3 regions of the Marinobacter sp. CP1 genome follow, and region 2 is predicted to be linked to each of the others. Evidence: predicted binding sites of a transcription regulator. Region 2 holds the regulator's gene; each other region holds the start of a gene.
The links. The regulator FliA, encoded in region 2, starts transcription of late flagellar genes. The targets are predictions, from matches to a motif close to CTAAAGTTTNNNNNNNNNNNGCCGNTAA.

Region 1: the regulator FliA is predicted to act here: its motif matches at 2,106-2,133, upstream of ACP86_RS20790 (methyl-accepting chemotaxis protein).
Region 3: the regulator FliA is predicted to act here: its motif matches at 2,108-2,135, upstream of ACP86_RS20065 (methyl-accepting chemotaxis protein).

What each region holds. Positions count from the first base shown of each region.
Region 1 is NZ_CP011929.1:4,514,039-4,518,263, forward strand. Features, by position in the region: gene ACP86_RS20790 (methyl-accepting chemotaxis protein) at 68-1,933, opposite strand; gene ACP86_RS20795 (ABC transporter substrate-binding protein) at 2,190-3,155, opposite strand; gene ACP86_RS20800 (protein kinase domain-containing protein) at 3,444-4,225, opposite strand, start outside.
Region 2 is NZ_CP011929.1:354,258-358,482, forward strand. Features, by position in the region: partial or broken gene ACP86_RS01635 (chemotaxis protein CheW) at 1-846, opposite strand, end outside; gene ACP86_RS01640 (protein phosphatase CheZ) at 863-1,648, opposite strand; gene cheY (chemotaxis response regulator CheY) at 1,669-2,052, opposite strand; gene ACP86_RS01650 (RNA polymerase sigma factor FliA) at 2,215-2,958, opposite strand; gene ACP86_RS01655 (MinD/ParA family protein) at 2,990-3,802, opposite strand; gene flhF (flagellar biosynthesis protein FlhF) at 3,871-4,225, opposite strand, start outside.
Region 3 is NZ_CP011929.1:4,344,984-4,349,208, forward strand. Features, by position in the region: gene tnpA (IS66-like element accessory protein TnpA) at 1-284, opposite strand, end outside; gene ACP86_RS20060 (phosphodiesterase) at 257-2,071, opposite strand; gene ACP86_RS20065 (methyl-accepting chemotaxis protein) at 2,367-3,980, shown strand.

The DNA.
Region 1 (4,225 bases), 610 kb from region 2:
AACCCAAAGGTATCAGGTAATCATCTGCGCTCTCGTGAATTGGTTAACATCTGCAACCATTGTCTGTTCAGGATTCACTGGCCCTGAAGCGTCGCACGAGCGTATTCAATTCATCAGCCATGTTCGCCAGAGAGCGGCTTGAGTGATTCACCTGGGAAATGTCTCCGGCCAGTTCCTCAATTGCGCCACTGCTTATTTCCACGTTCTGGGTCATCTCCGCGGCGGTCGCTCTCTGCTGCTCGGTCGCGCTTGCAATCTGGGTGGTCATTTCAACAATGCTGTTAACCGCCGCGAGAATGTCCGTCAAAGCCTCGCCCGACTTGCTTGCCTCCTCGCTGGCCTCTTCGGCCATCTGCTTGGCCTTGCTCATGTCCACTACTGCGCCGGCCGCGCCACTCTGGAGCTGGGACACAATCCGCTCGATATCGACGGTTGATTCCTGAACGCGCTTGGCCAGTCCTCGAACTTCATCGGCAACCACGGCAAATCCCCGCCCGGCGTCACCGGCTCGAGCCGCCTCAATGGCGGCATTGAGCGCCAGAAGGTTCGTTTGCTCAGCAATGCTCTGGATAACAGCCAGCACATTGCCGATTTCGGCCGATTCGTTCTCCAGTTGTTGGATCCGGTTAGACCCCTTTTCAACCTGATTGGCCAGGTTGGTAACCGCCCGAATGGCAGAGCCAACGGTTTCTTGTCCCGAATCCGCAAGCGATGAGGCCTTGCGGGCCGATTCGTCAGTTTCGCTGGTGTTCGAGGCGATCTCTTCGGAGGTGGAGACCATTTCCTGCATGGCGGCAGACACCTGCGTGATCTGGTCGCGCTGTTGCTCCGAATTGGCAGTTGTACGCTCTGTGATGCCGGAGAGTGATTCGGACTCGCCTGTCAGTTGGCGAGACGCCGTCACAATTCGGGAAATCGTTTCCTCGAGCGTTTGCAGGAAGGTGTTGACTGCGTCGATGAAGTCACCGATTTCGTCTGGGCGACCCGGGGTCAGCCTGGTGGACAAGTCGCCGTTATTGTTGGCGATGTCGTCGAGGTAGCCCAGAATTTCTGTTTTCGCACGCTTCACGCTTGAGCCCATCAAGCGACTCATCAATACCGCAACGATCAATCCGAGAACCGCAGAAGCCACAAATGCGATGAGCGTGAATTTGAGTGCAAGATCAGTGGCAGCCGTTGCCTCATCCGCTTCCATCTCGAGAGACGCGAAAATACTGGCCTCCAACTCGCGCGCCATGCGGGCGATTTCGGGCCCGAGTACATCGAGTCGGTCTGCCTTGACGCTGACGACGATATTCTGCTGTTCCACCATTCTCTGAACTGCAGCCTGATAGTTTGCCAGCTCTTCGACAACGGTTTGCATGTACACCTGCACAAAGTCCGGGCCATTTTCAGGTTGCAGCAGCTCCAGTGCATCGGTCAGGTCTTCGATGGCCCAACCGAGAGCCTTGCGGGAATCCTCATCGCCGTTGGTCAGGTAGCGTTGGGCGGTCAATTGCATGACCATGGCATCGTTCAGCAGTTGCTCGAGGCCGGCCCTCAAATCGCTTTCGGGTTCCCTGTTGGCAACCCCGTTAAGGGCCATCCGCAATGCCTTGGTGGCATTTGGACCGTATACGTCCAGCTCATCCTTGATAATTTTCAGGACCTGGCGTTTGGCCGGAACCAGCTCGTTCCGGAATGCCTTGATGTATTCATCGGTGGTGGTCTTGATCCGATCCACCAGTTTGGCCGCACCAGGGTCCTGGATGTTCTCCTGCGCTCTCGCCATCACCTCATTGAACTCGGCTTCTAGCTCGCCGAAGTGGGCAAGGGTTTCTTCATCGCCAGTGGTGAAATAGTCGAAAACACGCAGGCGCATCCGATAGACGCTGATGACCGATTCGGTCCCAATAGAGGTGTCCGGTGCCAAGTCCCTGGCGACGGTGTTCATTCGACGGTCTAGTTCCTGGAATTCATAAACACTGAAAAAAGTTACCGAGGCAAAGAGCAAAAGAATGAATACCGGCGCAATCAACAGTTTCCCTGGGACACCCAATTTACGCTCTATAGATGAGAGGACAGAGGAAGCCAAAACGTCATCCTTCAGTAAGTTGTTTTAGTGATTATCGGCAGCGCTACTGAAACCTGAAGCCTTAAGGCCGGTGTTTCATTTGGGCGCAGCCGTCTCTGGTTGAGCGGCGCCCCGGTTACTCGACAAAGTTGGCCTGGCTCGCAATCATGGGGGAGAGATCAAGATTCCAGTGTTCAAGGCCGCTCGCACTGTACACGTAATGCCCACTTAGGGATTTAAGCTGCGGTATCTGATCGGGTCTCATGCCATTGAGGATCAACGAGGCCAGCCTGGCTGCGGTGAGCCCCTCTTGTTTGGCCGAGATAGTGAATCCGCCGATGCTTTGTTCTTCGCCAACAAAGATATCCCAGAATGAAAACAGTGGGAGCTGAGCCCGATAAAATGCTTCCTTCAGCAGATCGTAGGGTATGACGTACTCGCCATCTTTGTCACGGATGGTGTGGTGGGTGCCCAACACAACAGCATCATAACGTTCGTGGGCATTTACGACCGTGTCCAACCAGGTGTCCCTGTCGTTGGTCAGAACGATGTCCAGTTCGGAACCGTAGATCGTGGCCTGGCGCTTGTCACCAAAGTATTCGTTCACCGCATTACGCATGGTAGGTGAGTCATCCATCAGAACCAGGAAACGCTCTTTCTGCCGGAGTATCTTTCTCAGGTGACGGATACTCTCGGAGAAGAACGGGCGTTCGAGGATGCCAGTGACCAGCGGGTGTTCAAGGGTAGGGTGCTGAACGGGGCCACCATTCACACCAAGAAAGACCACGGGAATCTTTTGGGCGACCAGGTGGTCAGCCATCAACGTAAAGGCGTTGTCATCACCCAGAATGGCAACGTCGGGATTAACGTTTGCAATTTTGCTCTGGATTTCAGCCACTTTCTGTGGCCATTCCGGTTTCGACAGGCGCTTGGTGTCGAGTTCGAACACGTGAAGGTCGTGATCCTGCCCGAGCACGGACCGGACCGCGTCGATATAGTCCGCGTCCCATTTGTACTCGAGGTGGTAACTCTGGATGACGACGACGGTTTTGCCAAAACACAGGGGACTGACCAGCAAAAGAGCCAGGAAGAGTAAACGCATAGTTGTTCCTTATTATTGTCCGAGCAAGGTTGAAAAACCGAATACTTAACGATTTGTTCTTCAGGCAGTTTTTATAATTGTGACCGGCTTGAATACAGAAACCGTGCCAGTTAGCCAACTCACTGAAAATAAGAGTTTTTTAATGATATGGAGGGTTTGCTTTCCCGTTTTTAGCGTGAAGTGTCCGGTGTACTGGACAGTTGGCGGCGTGCTGGGCTGAATGTGTTTGATTTGCCGGACAATTGCGTCCGAAAAATCGGACATGGAAAAGCGAGTCTGGGCCGAGGTTTACGCGATCTCGGTCCTTGGATTGCGTGGGTAATACCGCTCAGGGAGGCGTTCGATGTGAGGGAAGAAGCGGGTGTCCTTGTAGGGCATCTTCATGAACCCGGAAACGCCCAGGCCGGTAATCTGCTCCACCGATGACAGGATTACGTCCAACAATCGGCGGAACTCCTGTTCCCGGTCCGGATCAAGTAGCCGATAGTGGCTGTGGATTTTAAGATGGCGGGGCAGGGCTTCGAAGATGATCATGCCAGTGTGGTGAATAGCGTTGAGTTCTTCGAGGGCGTGAATAATGGTGTCGGGTAACACCAGGAATTCCTCCGGGTCCGGGCCGTCCTCGAAGTAAGAGTGGACCCGGCTTTCGTCTTCAACCTCAGGCGCGGGGCTTACCTCGTAGTGCAATTTCATATCGGGTGATACAACAAAGGGGTGGGTTGGTTCATCGCGATCAACGTGCAAGGTATTGCGGGCGTTGAACAGACAGCTTTTGAAAATCCCCTTGCGGTAAATGGCCTGGGCCAGGAAAACCATATTGTTGACGGCCTGCACAAACGCCGACTTCAAGGCAGGATCGTGCAGATTCAGGGAAGTGTCGATGTAGATGCCATCGGTTTCCCAGCGCACGGCCAGTCCACCTTCCACCGGGTAGCGCCCGAGCCGGCTCACGGCTGCCAGAAACGCCTTTTCGGTTTCGCCCATGCCCTGCATGAAATTCTTGTAGTAGCGGTCCAGCTGTACGTCATTGACGTCGTTGAGGGTTTCCGGTGCGCCTTCCTCCCTGAGAA
Region 2 (4,225 bases):
TGAGGGCTGTTTTGGAGCTGCAGGCTCTTTCGAGGCTGAAGGCTCTCCGCCCGCGGTCGGGCTTCCGCCCTTGCCGTGAAGATCGTCCAGCAGTTTCTCGAATTCGTCGTCGGTGATCAGGTCATCGCCGCCAGCAGATCCGGCCTTGGCAGCCGGCTTTTCTTCTTTACCAGAAGCCTCTTCCTCGCCAGCTGGCGCACCGGCAAACTGACCTTTTCCGTGCAGTTGGTCCAGTAGCGCTTCGAATTCGTCGTCGGTTATTTCGTCGTCTCCAGAACTTTCCTGGTCACCGCCGGCCGATCCGGCGCTCGAAGCCGAGGAAACCTCCGCTGATTTCTCGTCCTGCAGTGCGTCCAGAAGCTGTTCGAACTCGTCGTCGGTGATGTCGCCACCGTCTTCTGCCGGTTCGCTCTCTTCCTGCTCAGGTTGAGCGGCAGCGGGCGGTGCCCCCTCGCCTTCAGGCTGGGCCAGGGCATCCAGACGGGCAATCAGTTCGTCCGGAGCCGGCGTCAGCTCCTCATGATTGCGGACCTGCTCAAACATGGCATTGACGTAGTCGAGTGCTTCTAGAACCACGTCCATCAGTTCGGAATCCACCTTGCGCTTGTGATTACGCAAGATGTCGAAAACGTTTTCCGCGGAATGGCAGCAGTTCACCAGCGCTTCAAGCTGAAGGAAGCCGGCTCCGCCTTTCACGGTATGGAAACCACGGAAGATGGCGTTGAGCAGATCACTGTCGTCAGGATGTCGCTCAAGATCTACCAACTGCTCTGACAGCTTTTCGAGGATCTCGCCGGCTTCTACCAGGAAGTCCTGCAAAATCTCTTCATCAGCATCAAACGCCATGCGTTACCCTCATTATTCAGAAACCGAGACTGGACAACAGGTCGTCTACGTCGTCCTGCCCCGAAACTACATCTTCACGCTCATCGGCCTTGATCTGGGGCCCGACGCCCTTCTCTGCAGACTCTTCTTTTTCTTCAATCTGGTGCACCGTGCCCGTGAGCTGGTCCACATGACTGGCCATCACCACCAGGCTGAGCATCTGCTCCTCAACCTCTTTCACCAGGGCGGTGACCTTCTGGATGACCTGACCTGTCAGATCCTGATAGTCCTGAGCCAGCAGGATTTCCGACAGGTTGCTGTACATGGTGTCGGCATCGGTTGCCATGCTGACAAAAAAACGATCAATCCGGCCGTACAGCTCGCGAAACTCAGCCGGCTGCATTTCCCGGCGACGCAGGCGCTGCCACTCATCACGCAACGCGGCGGCCTCGTCTCTGAGGGCATTGGCCACCGGCATGGTTTCCTCAACCAGGTCCATGGTCCGGTTGGCTGCTTCACCGGTCATCTGCACAACGTATTCGAGACGATCAGAGGCATCAGTCATCTTTGACAGTGCTTCCTGCTGCTCGGCGTTACGGGGATCAATCTGGAAGTTCCGGATTGCTTCGTGCAGGCTCCGCGTCAGCCGCCCTACCTCACGGTACAGACTCTGATCCCTGACCTCGCTGAGTTCATTGATCAGGGTCATGGCTTTGGCATAATCACCCGCATCAACACTCTCGGCCAGTTCCGCTGCCTGCCGCTGGAGCTTTTCCGTCACCTCCGGTTCAAGGCCCCGATGGTTCTTTTTGCTATCGCTCATGAGAGCCATCCGACCTCTGGTTACTGGATTCTTTCAAAGATTTTCTCAATCTTTTCCTTGAGCACGGCAGCGGTGAACGGCTTGACCACATACCCGTTTACGCCTGCCTGGGCAGCGGCAACGATCTGGTCGCGCTTGGCCTCAGCAGTTACCATCAATACCGGCAGGGTTTTCAGATTCTCGTCCGCCCGAACGGCCTTGAGCAGGTCGAAGCCTGACATGCCAGGCATGTTCCAGTCGGTCACCAGAAAATCGTATTTGCCGCTTTTGAGCATTGGCAGTGCCGTGTTGCCGTCGTCAGCTTCATCGGTGTTGGTGAAGCCAAGATCACGCAGCAGGTTCTTGATGATCCGTCGCATTGTGGAGAAGTCGTCCACAATGAGGATTTTCATGTTTTTGTCCAATGGGACCTCCAGTTAGTAACACCCGGAATTCGTTTGACCTTTGCGTTCAAAGTCTAGCAGGCCGCTGTTTTAACCGCTTATTGTCGGACCTTTGCTTCGGTTGTAAAGCATCGGTTACCAAAAACTACAGACCACCTCGTTGGCGACACAGACTGAACGCGGTCAGTTGTCCGATTCCTGACGCCAATCCGAGAGCCGCCCCCGAAGGCGCAGGGCTGCCTGGCTGTGAATCTGGCTTACCCTGCTCTCACTGACGCCGAGCACCGCGCCAATCTCCTTGAGGTTCAGTTCTTCCTGGTAGTAAAGGCTCAACACCAGCTTTTCCCGCTCCGGCAGGTCTTCAATCGCCTCAGCGAGGCTCCGCCGGAAGGCATCGGAGGACAAACCCTCAAGGGGATTATCCTGCGTCTCTGTCTGTTCTATCGGCAGCTCTCCGGATTCATTGAGCTCGTCGAGGCTAAAAAGTCGACCGCTGTTGGAATCGGAAAGGTAGGAGTGGTATTCGGGCAGCCCCATGCCCAGCTCTTCGGCCACTTCCTGATCGTGGGCTTCGCGGCCAAGTCGATCTTCAACGGCTTTGATGGCCTGGGAAATGCGACGGGCGTTGCGATGAACAGAACGTGGCACCCAGTCACCCTTGCGGATTTCGTCCACCATGGCGCCGCGAATACGGATACCGGCGTAAGTCTCGAAGGTAGCACCTTTGGTGGAGCTGTAACGCTGGGCGGCCTCGAGCAGACCAATCATGCCGGCCTGCATCAGGTCTTCAAGCTGGACGGACGCCGGCAGGCGAGCCATCAGGTGAAGGGCAATTTTCTTGACCAGCGGCGCGTGCTGCTCAATGAGCTGAGCCGGCTTCTGCGCACTTGACTGGTTATAGATTCCGAGGTTTTTCGCCAATGTCATGTATCCGGTTTTTTGTTTGACTGGATCCGATTCAGACTTCGACGAGCCGCTCCACAAAAAATTCCAGATGCCCGCGGGGAGAGGACGGCAACGGCCAGCTATCTACCTTGTCCGCCAGCGCCTTGATGGCCAGTGAAGCTTTCGCCCTGGGATAGGCGTCCAGCACCGCACGCTGCCGCTGAACCGCTTTCTTCACGGCCTCATCGTAGGGGACTATTCCTACGTATTGTAGTGCCACATCGAGGAAGCGCTCGGTGACCCGGGTCAGTTTTTCAAACAGATGCCGGCCTTCCTGCTCATTCCGGACCTGATTGGCAAGAATACGGAAGCGGTTGGTTCCATAATCACGGTTCATCAGCTTGATCAGGGCATAGGCATCGGTGATCGAGGTCGGCTCGTCGCAGACAACCAGCAGCAGCTCCTGCGACGCTCTCAGAAAACTGACCACTGACTCGGAAATACCGGCGGCGGTATCAACGATCAGGACATCGATCTGATCACCCAGTTCGCTGAACGCATTAATCAGCCCGGCATGTTCCATGGGGCTGAGCTGGGTCATTCGTTGGGTACCGGAAGAGGCGGGGACAATCTTGATGCCACCGGGACCATTCACCAGAACGTCCTTCAGATCACAGTCGCCCGCCAGAACATCCTGGAGGTTGCGATTGGCAGTGATGCCCAGCAAGACGTCGATATTGGCGAGCCCCAGATCGGCGTCGAGCAGCACCACTCTCCGGCCTTTCTGCGCCAGGGCGATTCCGAGGTTCACCGACACGTTACTCTTGCCGACACCACCCTTTCCGCCGGAAACTGCAATCACCTGTACCGGATGTGCTCTGCTCATACTGTTTTTGGTCTCTCGCCACGTTTCGCCGGCTTTGTCTCCGACGCCTGCTGTCAATCTGTCCGGTCTCAGGCGTGCTCTTTCAGGCCCTCTGCGACCGCTTGCTGTTGCTGGAGTGTTTTCAGCCGATCCACGGCCAACCGCACCAGCGGAACGGCTTCTGCGTGGTGCAGGTCTTCAGGAATCTTCTGGCCGTCTGTGTAATAGGCTACCGGCAGACCGGTTTCCATCACAAACCCGAGAGACTCGCCCAGCGTCAGGGCCTCGTCGATTTTGGTCATCACACAGCCCGCAAGATTTGCCATCTTATAGCAATGCCACACGGATTTCATGATGCGAGGCTGACTGGTTGCCGAGACCACCAGATGGGTTTTGATATTGTGATGGCTGCGAGCCAGTTCGGCCAGCTGTTCCTGGTAGCCT
Region 3 (4,225 bases), 780 kb from region 2:
CTACGCTTGTCCGAGACCGATGGGTTGCCCGATAAAGCAGTTGCCACAGGCAGATTAACCGGAACAAATCCTGGCGTTGCTGGTGTTTTATCCGCTTGCTGCGCGTCCTTCATCCAGCGCCGGACCATGTTGGCGTAGAGACCGTTATCCAATGAGATCCGGGAAACCGAAGCACCGGGTTCCTGGCACTGGGCAACAATCTGAGCTTTGAATTCCCGAGAAAACCGGCGACGGCGTTGGTAGGGTTTGTTTACGCTTAATTCTGCACTTCCCCCAATACGCATGACACACACGACCCATCTGAGTCTTGCGATCCTTTCGATCGCTCACCGGATCGGGCCCTTGAAAAAACCACAAAACGGAAGTTCGGTGAGGCTTTGGCCCTTGTCTTGGCGAAGCTGGCGAGTTCTGAAATTTGATCGGCCGTCACCTTCTCGTCGGGGCCTACCTCTACAGTGCCCGCTGACAGAGATACCAGTGGAAAACGGCAGGGCTGGCCGTTTCGGTCTTCGGATTCAATAAACCCGCTTTTCAGTATGCAATCGCTGTAAAAGCGCCGGCTTCGTTCGGCGAATAGTGACTGTACGGTACCAGCATTATAATTAGCTGAGGACGAAGAGCTGATGACGACAAAATCGTCCCCACCTATGTGCCCGACAAAGTCATCACTGGCATGGAATACCTCTTTCAAAAGCTCAGCCAGCAAAACTATTACCTGGTCACCAACCCGGTAGCCGAGGACATCGTTCAAAGGTTTGAACATGTTGATATCGAAATAAATTAGTGAAAAGGCGCGCATTTCTTCCGTTCGGGCAACCAAAGTCTGTTGTATGGGAACATTGCCTGGCAGGAAGGTCAGTGGATTTGAGTAGCGTGCGTTTTCGATCTTTTGTTCGGTGATGTGTTTGAGCAGCGAGCGCGTGGCTCCCAGGCCGGCGTACTTTCCATTCTTGACAACAATGAAATGCTGTTTGAGATAGTGCGCATCGTCATTAATCAGCCTTTCGCTCACTTCGTTTAGTGGCACCTCGTAATCCACAACCAATGCATCTGCACTGTGTCTATTGGAAACTGGGAGCCGCTCATAAAGCGACCGGCCGTAAGGCGTGCTGAAAGTTTCCATAATCCTCCACTTATGGATCAGGCCAAGCGGCCTGCCGTTATCCACCACCGGCAAAGCGAACACGTCAGGCTCACTCTGGAGCCGCTCCCATGCATCTCGCAGTGTCGATTCCGAAGTGACGGGTTCGATGTACCGACACAAGAGCCCTGCTATTTCCTTTTCTCTCCGGGGTGGCTTGGACGCAAGGGCCGCATGATCGTTCAGCGAGTCGAGGTAGGCTGTAGCTATCGGTTTTGGTCGACCGAAAAGGAAACCTTGAACCAGTGCAATGCCAAGCTCCGAGACAACCCGGAATTCTGCTTCCGTTTCGACCCCTTCTGCGATTAATTTGCAGCCCAATCGGTCTGCCAAATCTACAACGGACCGCAGAAACTCGCGCTTGATGAGGTCGTCCTGAATATCACGGATGAAGTGCCGGTCAATTTTCACAAAGTCCGGCTTCAGCTCGGACCATAGTTTTAATCCGGAATATCCACTTCCAAGATCGTCGATAGCAATGAGAAAGCCCTCTGCTTTCAGCCATACCAGTGTCTTCAAAAGCTCTGAAGGATCGGCAGTGGGGTAGCGTTCAGAGAGTTCGATAACGATGTCTGATGCCTTCAGCCCGTTCGCCAACAAAAGCTCCTGCAGTTGCGTCGGGTTGAATTCTGGAGGCATCAGTTTGGCCGGACTGATATTGACGAAAAGTTTCAGCGGAGTGCCATGACCGGACCAATGGCGTGCAGCGGTGCGAAGACAGAGCGTTTCCAGTTCTAGCGTCTGGCCGCAGCGTTCTGCTGTTTCAAACAGCATTGGGGCCGTGTGCAAGGGGCTGTCCGAAGGTCCGCGGCTCAGTGCCTCAAAACCAAACACACATTTTCTATTAATGTTTACGATTGGTTGTAGAAGTGTCGTAATGTCTTCTGTCAACAACAAGCGATTCAGTTCTTGACTGAGGCAGTCCTGCATTAGGTCACTCCTGGATGTGAGTGCGGCTTCGGGAAACCAAATTTTGTCGCTCCGTCGCAGATCCCAAACCTACTGATTCGAATGGCTCATATCCGGTTGTGCCAAGTATCTTCATGCAATTCACATACTCCTCGCTAAACATTACCGAAATATTTCAGTGATGCTGAAGTCGTGTGCTAATCGATGTTATTTTTTGTAAATTAATTTATTAAATCAGAGTGTTATGTGGCTCAAGTAACAAGAATGTCACAATCGATCTGCAGCCTTATAGCCATCATTAATATGTGGTGGCGTCATGCTCAAAACCGTTCGAAGTAGAATCCTGTTCTTTTCATTTTTTTCGGTCCTTGCGCTCTTGGCACTTGCATTGTTGTCCTGGTCAATTATTGGAAAGGCGGAAAACGCCGCAAAAGATTTGATCCAGAATCGCATGCATGAAGCCTGGTTACTGGATGATCTGGAGCAGGACCTGCGGCTTGTGCAGGACCTTTCTTTCAAAATCAAAGGTCAGTTACTGCTGTGGGGTGAGATCAACGAAGAATACGAGTCACTTGCAGAGTCTATTCCTGCTAAGTGGAGCGCGATTCAGCGAAGTGCACAGCTGAGTGCCTGGGCAAAAGATAACCAAAGTATCCACGAAGCGGTGGTTGTATACCTAGAAGAACTCGCGGAAGGAATCGAGGAGAAGAGTTACTATCAGGCAGGTAAAACGGTGGACTTTTCACTATTTGCTGCTCTGTCGCCATTGCTTGAGAGCATCAACGATCGCAAGGAGGGAAGTCGCACTCATATCGCTGAGGAATCTGATGAGCTACTGGGGTATCTCGACCGCCAACAGGTTTCGCTGATTATCGGATCTGTTGCCTTTTTGGCGGTCATTGTTCTGATGACGCTCTGGCTGAGGCAAACAGTCATTGTGAGGCTGCAGCGGATCGAGCGGGATATCCAGAGAATGGATGAGTGTTCGGATTTGGCCAATCCGCCGGGTCTGGCCGGGTCTGACGAAGTCGCAGGAGTTGCTGCAGCTCTGATTCGGCTGGTCGGTCGGTTTGAAGGGTTCATCAAAGAAATAAGGGAAGCTTCAAAAAGTATCAACGAGGGATCTGATCGCCTCGGTATCCAGGCGGGAGAACTGGAGTCAGCATCTCAAACGACACAGCATCAGATTCAAGATGTGACAGACTCAATGAAGGCGATGGCAGATCAGGCTTCCACCATTGAGGCATCGACTCGTGAATCCACTGAAGCTGTTCAGGCGGCCGTGACGGCAAATTCGGACATTCAGTCCAGCTTAATAAAAAGTGATACGGCGGTAGAGCGCACTGTAGAGGTCATTGGTCGGGTCTCCGGGGCGATACAAGAGCTGACGGAATCGGCCTCGAAAATCGAGAAGGTGATCGGGGTAATTGCTGACATAGCTGAGCAAACGAATTTGCTGGCCCTTAATGCAGCAATCGAGGCAGCAAGGGCGGGCGAATATGGACGCGGGTTTGCCGTTGTTGCTGATGAGGTTCGAACACTTTCGAAACGCACTGCCGATTCCACTCATGAAACACGGCAATGGGTAGCTGATCTGGTTAAGGGCGTGCAGGGTGTTGAATACTTGATAGCTGAAATGATGGAGGCCGGTGATGATAACCGGCAGACTCTTGACGATCTTAAAGGTCATCTTGTCTCGATGAACCACTGGTTTTCGGATCTGGAGGGGCGGAGTGTCACAATTAATGAGGCGCTCTCGCTGCAACGTGAGGCAATTGAACGTGTGGGTGAGCGGTTTGTGGCGCTTGATGCCCATGCGGCGACAGTCAGCCAACATGTGGCTGGTAGCCGAGAGATAAGTTTGGGTTTGAAGCAGAAAGCGCACTTGATGAGTGATCTCACCGGCCGTTTCCGGATAACTGTTGATTGAAGTATGTAGAGCCATCAAAGCCGGATCTGCTCCCGCACTTCTTAGTACTTTTCAGCAATCGACAAACGTTTCGCCGTCACGGAATTGTGACATCGCCACTGTGCAAATATGGAGTTCTACCGCGTTACTGGGGACGGTTATAAACCGGCCACTCGTCGAGGTTTTTGGCCCGCCAGCTCTTGAATTCTGACCCTGACCCCGTTTCAGATCCGTCCAGAATTGGAAAATTTCGGCCCTGCCCCTAA